DNA from 2 places in the Vreelandella sp. 162(4c) genome. Region 2 is predicted to be linked to the other one. Evidence: predicted binding sites of a transcription regulator. Region 2 holds the regulator's gene; the other holds the start of a gene.
What was found. The regulator PhoB, encoded in region 2, activates phosphate uptake and scavenging genes when phosphate is short. The targets are predictions, from matches to a motif close to TGTCATANNNNTGTCANA.
Positions count from the first base shown of each region.

Region 1: the regulator PhoB is predicted to act here: its motif matches at 1,781-1,798, upstream of AC4EYZ_RS07515 (CYTH domain-containing protein).

Region 1 is NZ_CM176981.1:1,666,969-1,671,386, forward strand. Features, by position in the region: gene AC4EYZ_RS07505 (inorganic phosphate transporter) at 1-990, opposite strand, end outside; gene AC4EYZ_RS07510 (TIGR00153 family protein) at 1,001-1,681, opposite strand; gene AC4EYZ_RS07515 (CYTH domain-containing protein) at 1,819-2,718, shown strand; gene AC4EYZ_RS07520 (ion transporter) at 2,770-3,687, shown strand; gene AC4EYZ_RS07525 (5'-nucleotidase, lipoprotein e(P4) family) at 3,794-4,418, opposite strand, start outside.
Region 2 is NZ_CM176981.1:2,650,810-2,655,227, reverse strand. Features, by position in the region: gene phoR (phosphate regulon sensor histidine kinase PhoR) at 56-1,342, opposite strand; gene phoB (phosphate regulon transcriptional regulator PhoB) at 1,345-2,034, opposite strand; gene ubiA (4-hydroxybenzoate octaprenyltransferase) at 2,160-3,050, opposite strand; gene AC4EYZ_RS12190 (chorismate--pyruvate lyase family protein) at 3,086-3,661, opposite strand; gene AC4EYZ_RS12185 (NAD(P)/FAD-dependent oxidoreductase) at 3,799-4,418, shown strand, end outside.

The DNA of each region.
Region 1 (4,418 bases), 980 kb from region 2:
GGTAGCGATGACCTTATGGCCGTAGGTGACCAAGCCCACCACGATGCCGCTGCCGCCAAGTACCAGCACCCACCAGGGCACCAGTGCAGAGCCGCCAATTTCACCGCCGGTTTGCACCACGCTGATGACTGCCGCCAGTGGGCCAACCGCATTCGCCACATCGTTGGAGCCGTGGGCAAAGGCCATGGCGCAGGCGGTGAAGATCATCAGCACGCCGAACACACGCTCAACATTGGCATAGCCGAAGTGGTCGTTGGTATTGTGCTCGAACTTGATACGCCGCTGCATGATCAGGCCAATACCCATGATCACCAGGCCCAGCAGGATCGACAGCAACAGGCTCTGATTGAAGGTTAGGTCCAACCCCACATGAGATAACCCTTTGGTCAGCGTGACCATCGAAACGATGAAACCTACCAGAAACACATAGCCGGGTACGTAGCGTTTGGCGGCCGTGAATGGGTTGGCGTCCTCGAAAATCAGGTGGTGTACCGATTTAAACAGCACGAAACCGATGGTACCTGCCAACAAGGGGGAGACCACCCAACTGGCGGCAATCTTGCCTACCGCACCCCAGTCCACCGTGGCAGGGCCTAGCCCTGCAACCGCAAAGCCTACGATCGCGCCGACAATCGAGTGCGTCGTGGAAACCGGCCAGCCTTTCATGGAGGCCACCAGCAGCCATGTTCCCGCCGCCAGCAGGGCTGCCAGCATGCCGTAGACCAGCAATTGTGGGTCGTCCTGTAGCAGTTCGGGGTCGATAATACCTTTACGGATCGTATTGGTAACTTCGCCACCGGCTAGCCAGGCACCCAGGAATTCAAAAATGACCGCAATCAGGATAGCCTGTTTGATGGTGATCGCTTTCGACCCCACCGAGGTTCCCATGGCATTGGCCACGTCGTTGGCGCCAACGCCCCAGGCCATGAAAAAGCCAAACAAACAGGCCAGGATGATAAAGATTTCACCGTGCTGGGCAATAATCAGCATGAAAGTCCCCTTAGCGGGCAGTCAGGATCTGCAGACGGCTACCCACGCGCTCGGCGCGGTCGGATAGTTCGCCAACCCATTCAATGATCTTGTAGAGAAAGATCACGTCCACTGGTGGTAGCTGGCTCTCAAGCTTGAACAGCTGGCGGCGAATGGTGATCTGTTGGTCGTCGGCTTGGTGTTCGAGGGTGTGCAGCTCACGGATCATCTTCTGCATCACATCCGAGACATTTTTGCCAAAGCCGGACTCGAGCAGATCCTTGAGCTCTTCTAGCGCTTGACGCGCTTGCGCCACGCAGGCAACGCTGGTTCGAATGTAGTCGCGCATCGGCGCGGCCAGCTCATCCGGCACGCGCATTTTACGCCCCAGCATAATGCCGGTAATGTCACGCACCTTGTTGGCGATCTTGTCCTGCACGCTGATCAGATCAAGCAGATCGGAGCGCGACACCGGAAGAAACATGGTGTTGGGCAGGTTCAACCGTAGTTCTGTTTTCAGCGTATCGGCGTCATGCTCTAGGCGGGTGACGTTTTCGCGCAGCTCAGCCGCTTTGTCCCAGTCATCAACCAGGGTTGCTTCAAAAAACGGCAACAGCTGATCGGCACACTCATTCGTCTTGACGATATGGGCCAATAACGGCTGGAATGGCGAGCGGCCAAACATCGAAGAAAAAGGATTGGAGGTAACCATAATGCCTTTTAGCCTGTTTTCGGGGAGCCTGGAAATGGCGGCGCCAGTATAAAGAGTGCGCCTGCCGCCGTCATGAAAAGTTCACAAATGTAATCAAATATTCATTTAAATGTCACGATAACGAGGTGGCTAGCGTCATGAAAAGCCCAAACCCCATGGAAGTGGAACTTAAACTGGCCCTTGCCCCGACAGGGCCTGCGGCGCTGACTCAACACCCGTATCTCGCTTCACACGCCGTGCGTAAACAAACGCTGACCAATACCTACTTTGATACCCCTCAGGGTGATCTGGCGAAAGCACATATTGCGCTGCGACTTCGCCAGGTAGACGGCCAGGTGCTGCAAACGGTGAAAACCGCTGGCCAAGGTGGTGGCGGGCTTTCCCAGCGCGAAGAGTGGGAGTGGCAGATTGCTGGCCCGCAGTTGGATCTCACTTCAATTGCCAAGCTCCCCCCTTTTCAAGGCGAACTTAGCAGTGTGCTAGATGCCCTCGCCCCCCAACTCAGCACCGATTTCACACGGCGTAGCTGGCAGCTAAAAGAGGGTGGACAAGGCCAGGAGAGTCATGTCGAGCTGGTATTGGATGAAGGCGAAATTATTAGCGGTGGCTACCGCACGCCGATTCGCGAGGCAGAGCTCGAATTAAAAGGCGGCGAGCCTGAAGCTCTGTGGGCGCTGGCATTGACCCTTGCTGAACAGGTACCCCTGCGACCCTCGGACAGTAGCAAGGCGGCCCGTGGCAATGCCCTTAGCACCCAACACTGGCCGCTACCCGAAGCGCACTCCCCGGCAGAGTGGCTGCACCGTGCCACGCTGGCGCTGGACGCCTACCACGACAGCCAACAAGCCAGCTTTTTAAACGATGCCCAGCAGGCGCTGGCCACTCTCGCCGAACATCCCGAACTGGATACCACCGCACGCGCTTATGCCCAGGCGCTGCCTGGCGCGCTCGATGCGGACGGCCAGCCCAATGCAGCCTACGGTAAAGCGGCGTTAGCGCTCGCCCATCGCTTGGCGTACCAAACCGCGCTACGCTAGGTCCTAGCGCACTTTTCAGGACGGCATTGAGGTCCACTTCAGGATGATGCAATGAATTTAAACTTAACCCCCGGCGCGGAAGGCCTACGCACCCGCCTGTTTCATATCATATTTGAGTCTGACACGCCGGGAGCAAAAGCTTTTGATATCGCCTTGATTGTGGCGATTCTACTCAGTGTTGCGGTCATTATGCTGGGCAGTATCGAGACTTATGCCGAGCGGTACGGCGACCTATTCTTCTATCTTGAGTGGGTCTTCACGCTATTGTTCAGCATTGAGCTGATCTTGCGCATTTACTGCCTGGAAAAGCCGACACTCTATTTAAGAAGCTTTTATGGCATCGTCGACTTAATCGCGATTTTGCCCATTTGGCTGGTACTACTGGTGCCCGGTGCACATGGTCTGGTGATTGTACGTTTGCTGCGGGTACTGCGCATTTTTCGTATTCTGCGCCTGATGGAGTTTGTCGGCGAGGCGCGTCTTTTAATGGATGCCCTTAAACGCAGCATGCGCCAGATATTGCTGTTTTTTAGCGCCATATTAATGGTGATTACCCTGTTCGCGGCGCTGATGTACACCATCGAATCCTCTGAGGCGGGCTTCACCAGTATTCCGATGTCGATGTACTGGGCCATTGTCAGCATGACCACCGTCGGCTATGGCGACATCGTCCCCGCTACTGCGCTGGGTAAATCGATTACGGTGGTACTCATGCTGCTCGGCTACTCGATCATTGCCGTGCCCACCGGGGTATTTTCCGCTCAGGTGATTCGCTCGATCCGTGAAGAGCGTTACTCCGAAGAAGCCTGCCCCGGCTGCGGTCACGAACGCCATGAAAAACGCGCCCGCTACTGCCTACGCTGCGGCACCTGGCTGGATGAAGACAGCGAAGACCCGCGCAAGAAGGACGACGACAAAACAGATGACGCTCAAGAAAATAGCCACGAGAGTGACGAAGACAAGAACTAAGACAAAAACACGCCCCAAGACAGCTAAACTAAATCGTCAAACAAAATAGCCAAATCTGGGGCGCGCAGCGTTTATTTAATGCGGTATGGAGTGGTTATCTAACCGATCACTCCACTTCGTGCGGGGCTTCCCAGGCGTCTAACTCAGCCTCGCTCCAGGCACCGTAAGTAGCGTTGGGGAACACGATCCAATCGTTGCCAAAACGCTCGGCATTCTCTTCAACAAGCGCATGCTGCTGGTCAAGGTCGGCGCCCGCGAAGTCACCCGCGAAATCGTGAAGGGAATCACCCAGCTGCATCACCAGCGTGTGGTTATCCACCACTTCCGCGCGGCGTTCTGCCTTGGCAGGCCCCAGCAACATCACGCTCTGTTCAGAGACTTGGGGTAGCTCTAGCGCTTCCAAGGTGGCGATAGTGTCGGCCTCGTTCTCCTGGTAGCGATCAGAGACGTAAAAAATGGCCACGCCCTGCTCATCCGCGTAATCCAGGAACGCTTTGGCACCCGGCATCAAACGCGGTTCGCCTTCACGCTCCCAATGCTTCCATGTGTCCCAGGTGGTGTAGTCGTGGCACGCCTGCATGTCGCGAACCAACAGAGCGCTATTATCCAGCACCGTTTCATCCAGGTCGGTAATGATCGCCAAGTCGTCGCTGCCACCATGCGCCTCAATCTGATCCTCAAGCCGGTAGGTGGCGAGGGCAAAACCCTGACGCTGCAGAGCAGCGGCTTCA
Region 2 (4,418 bases):
GCATGCCAATATTGCACATTGTTACAAATATTATGCGATGGAATGACTTGCTAAATTAAACAAGACGCGAGGGGGGGAAGGCGCAGCGAAACAACGCACCCTTGCCGGGAAGGGACTCAATTTGTAGTTGCGCATCGTGGCGCAATAGCACGTGCTTAACGATCGCCAAGCCTAAACCTGTGCCGCCAGTCGCAGTGCTGCGCCCCTTATCAACACGGTAAAAGCGTTCTGTTAGTCGGGGAATATGAACGGGATCAATCCCTTCACCGTTATCTTCCACATCGATATAGCCGCCACCAGTAGCGCTAGCTTTCCAGCGCAGGGTGATTTGGCTGCCAGCAGGCGTGTAGCGAACCGCATTAAAGGCAAGGTTAGAGACGGCGCTGCGAATCTCCTGTTCACTGCCTAACAGTCGGGCATCGCTCTCAAGGGCGACGGTAATGGTATGACGTTGATGCGATAGGGCCAGCGCATCATCACAAACGCTTTGCAGTAAAGGCTCGAGTGGCAGTGGATGATGATCTTGGCCGCCCTGGTCAATTTCCAAACGCGAGAGCAGCAATAAATCGTTGACCAGATTCTGCATCCGCTGGGTCTGTTCCTGCATTTGCTGAATACTACGTCCCAAGCGCGGCGGAAGCTGGTCGGAGATATCACTGTAGGTTTCCAAATAGCCGGAGAGAACGGTCAGCGGCGTACGTAACTCATGGGAAACGTTGGCGACAAAGTCGCGCCGCATCTGCTCAAGACGATGCAAGCGGGTGATATCGCGAGCCATCACTAAGCGTTCGTCGTCACCATAGAGGGTAATTTGATACTGCAGGATTCGCCGTTCATCAATCGGTGAGGTGAGCGTTAACGGCTCACTGTAGTTACGCGAATTAAAATAGCTGATAAAGCCCGGGTCGCGCAGCAGGTTGGTAATGTGTTGACCACGATCATGGGCGGTTTGTAGCCCCAGCATGGCGGTGGCGGCGCTGTTCCACCACTCCAAATCACCGTGGCGATCAAGCATGACCACGCTATCACGCATTGCTTCAGACGACTCTTGAATACGTGCCAAAGTAGCCCGCAGACGGCTTTGGGTGATGCGCTGACTTTTTTGATAGCGGTATAAACGATCGAATAGCTCGCCCCACATCCCGCGAGCGGCAGGCGGTTCATCGTTAGGGTGGAGGGTGAGCCACAAATAGAGTTCGCGTAACTGTCGTAAGTGGTAAAACAGGCATCCCGCAAGCCCTGCTGCGAGCCCCAGCCCAGCCGAGCCCAACAGCCAGCCCAAGCAAGTGCCCAGCGTGGCCAGCCACGCTATTCGCCACAGCTCACGACTCCATAAACGCACATTTACACCCGTGCAGAGAAACGGTAACCGGTACCCCGAACCGTTTGGATCAGGTTTTGATGCACGTCACCCAGCGCTTTACGCAAGCGGCGGATATGCACATCGACCGTGCGCTCTTCAACGTAAACATTGCCGCCCCACACTTGGTCAAGCAGCTGGCTACGTGTGTAAGCGCGCTCTTGGTGAGTCATAAAAAACTGCAGCAAACGGTACTCGGTGGGGCCCATTTCCAGCGCTTTGCCGTGGGCACTTACCCGGTGGCTCACCGGATCAAGCAGCAGGCCGTTAATCTCAATCGGGTCTTCAACGCCACGTGGCGTCGCACGGCGCAGCACCGCTTTTAGCCGTGCCACCAATTCCCGGGGTGAAAAAGGCTTGGTGATATAATCATCGGCACCGGCTTCAAGCCCTTGAATTTTATTATCCTCTTCGCCTTTCGCGGTGAGCATAATAATCGGGATTTCAGCGGTGGTTTCTTCACGTTTTAGGCGTCTCGCCAGCTCAATACCGCTAGTGCCGGGCATCATCCAGTCCAGCAGCAGTAAATCGGGTTGGTGGTCGACCACCATGGCATGGGCATCCTGGGCGTTATCCGCTTCGAGCACGCGATAGTCAGCCATTTCCAGCGCTACCGCGATCATCTCGCGAATCGACGCCTCATCATCGACAATCAGAACGGTCTTGGCGGTCATACCAGAGCCTCACGGTGTTCAAAGAAACTAGTTCAAAGAAAAACAGTTCAAAGATAAACAGATCAATGACATGTCAGTGACGATAACACCATGACTTGATGACAATTACATGACAATCGCCTCGATCAGCCAGCCGCAGGCCACCAACTTAGCGCGATACCGGCAAAAATCAGCAGTCCCGACCAGTGATTATTGAGAAACGCCTGGAAGCAGGCATCCCGCTCCTGGTCGCGAATTAAGCGCTGCTGATGCAGAAAAGTCGCTGCCATTGCCGCTAGCCCTAACCAGAAGAAACCACCTAAACCAACCCGCCAGCCTACCCAAGCCAGCAACCCCAGGGTGGCTAGCTGGAGTAAGCCGATAATCAAACGATCCGCATTTCCAAACAGCACGGCCGTCGATTTAATGCCAATTTTTAAATCGTCGTCGCGATCGACCATGGCGTACTGGGTATCGTAGGCCACTGTCCAGCACACATTAGCGCAGAATAGCAGCCATGCTTCCAGCGGCACGTGGCCGAGCACGGCGCCAAAAGCCATCGGAATTGCCCAGGAAAAAGCCGCGCCCAGCACCACCTGAGGAAAGTGGGTATAGCGCTTCATAAACGGATAAATAATCGCCAGCAGCACCCCGCCCAGCGAGAGCAGCACCGTAAACCAGTTGGTCAGTAATACCAGAATAAACGCAGCGGCCACCAGGGCGATAAACAGCAGTTGAGCTTCGGTTTCGCTGATACGGCCCGTCGCTAGCGGACGTTGTTTTGTGCGTTTCACATGCCCATCGAAGTGGCGATCCGCATAGTCATTGACCACGCAGCCCGCAGCGCGCATCACATAAACGCCGGCCACAAAAATCAGCAGCACATTTCGCCCTGGTACACCTTCCGCAGCCACCCATAATGCCCACAGCGTCGGCCACATCAAAAGCCATGTGCCTATCGGCCGATTCAAGCGCATCAGCTGTAAAAAATCTGCCACGCGAGCCCATCCCTTCGGCCGCAACAGTGAACGATCCATGCTTACCTCACGAAGAATAAGATGCAGGCGCTAGCCTAGCGCGAAGGCAGGCCAAGATCATCCGCCATCGCCGTCAAAAAATACTCTTGCACTAATAATGACAGACTGCCGTGCTTACAGCCGTGATAAAAAACAGAGCGCCTTCCCCAGGCACAGCCTTCCTGTATGCCGTTGACGCTAGCAAACTGGGGGGAATGCGTCGTTACTTCCAATGGCCCACGCACTAAACCCGGCTGGCGAAATAGCCAACTACCTAGCGAGCGCTCGCCCAAGCACTCTAGCCGTTGGCCCTTTACCTGTGAGAGCGGGGCGACCGAGCGCGCCACCACCCATGGCGTTCCATCTAAGCACAGCGCCACTTCCCGCAGCCAGGCGTAACGCTTGGCACCAATGCCCAGCGCCTGAGCCTCATCCTGGCGCGGCCAACCAACCCCCTGGCGCAGCAGTCGTACTCGAAACGGCTTCTCGCCACCTGCGACCATTAAGCGGGCGGTTAACGAGTCGGTGGAGGCAACCCACTGCCACCAGGAAGCACTCATCGCCGGGCGCGCCGCATCAATCGGGCGCCAGCGGGAAAATAGAGGAGTTTGCCGAAAAGCAGCAGCCGTCACCGAGTTCTCCAGGGCAATTAACGGGTTGGCTAGTGTAACATGGGCACTGAAAGGCTTTTGTTTCAGCAACTTTTTTAACGACTCGGTTTAGCGCTTCTTTTTTCGCAATCTTATTTAGCAACTTTTTTGGTGTCTGCATGCCCGCCACCCAAACACAGAAAACCTCTTCGCACGCTGCGCTGGTGATTATTGGCACTGGAATGGCAGGGGTTGGCCTTGCCCGGGCGTTGCGCCGATTGGGCGACCAACGCTCAATCACGCTGGTGAGCGCCGACAGCGGCGATGATTACAGCAAGCCGTTGCTCTCCACCGGCTTCGCCAAGGGCCTGGTGCCCGAACAATTAGCCCAGCGCAGCGCTACTGACCTGGGCGAAGAGCTAAATGCCCAAATGGTTATCCACACCCAGGTAACCGCACTGGATGTGGATAACCAAACAATTCTGCTCGAAGGCGGCATGGTGCTCGGCTACGACACACTGGTACTGGCCACTGGCGCTGCACCACGGGTGCCCTTCAGCATTGAACCCAGCGTAGCCCCACGCTGCTTTACCATTAACGACCTGGATGACTACCGCCGCTTTCACACGGCGCTAGGCCAGGGCCCTGCACGGGTGGCGATTGTTGGCGCGGGGCTGGTCGGCTGTGAATTTGCCAACGACCTCCACGCTGGCGGCCATCGTGTCAGCCTCATTGCCCCAGAAGGAACCCTACTTCCTCGCTTGCTGCCACCGCCCTTAGGGAACGCCCTAGGCGATGC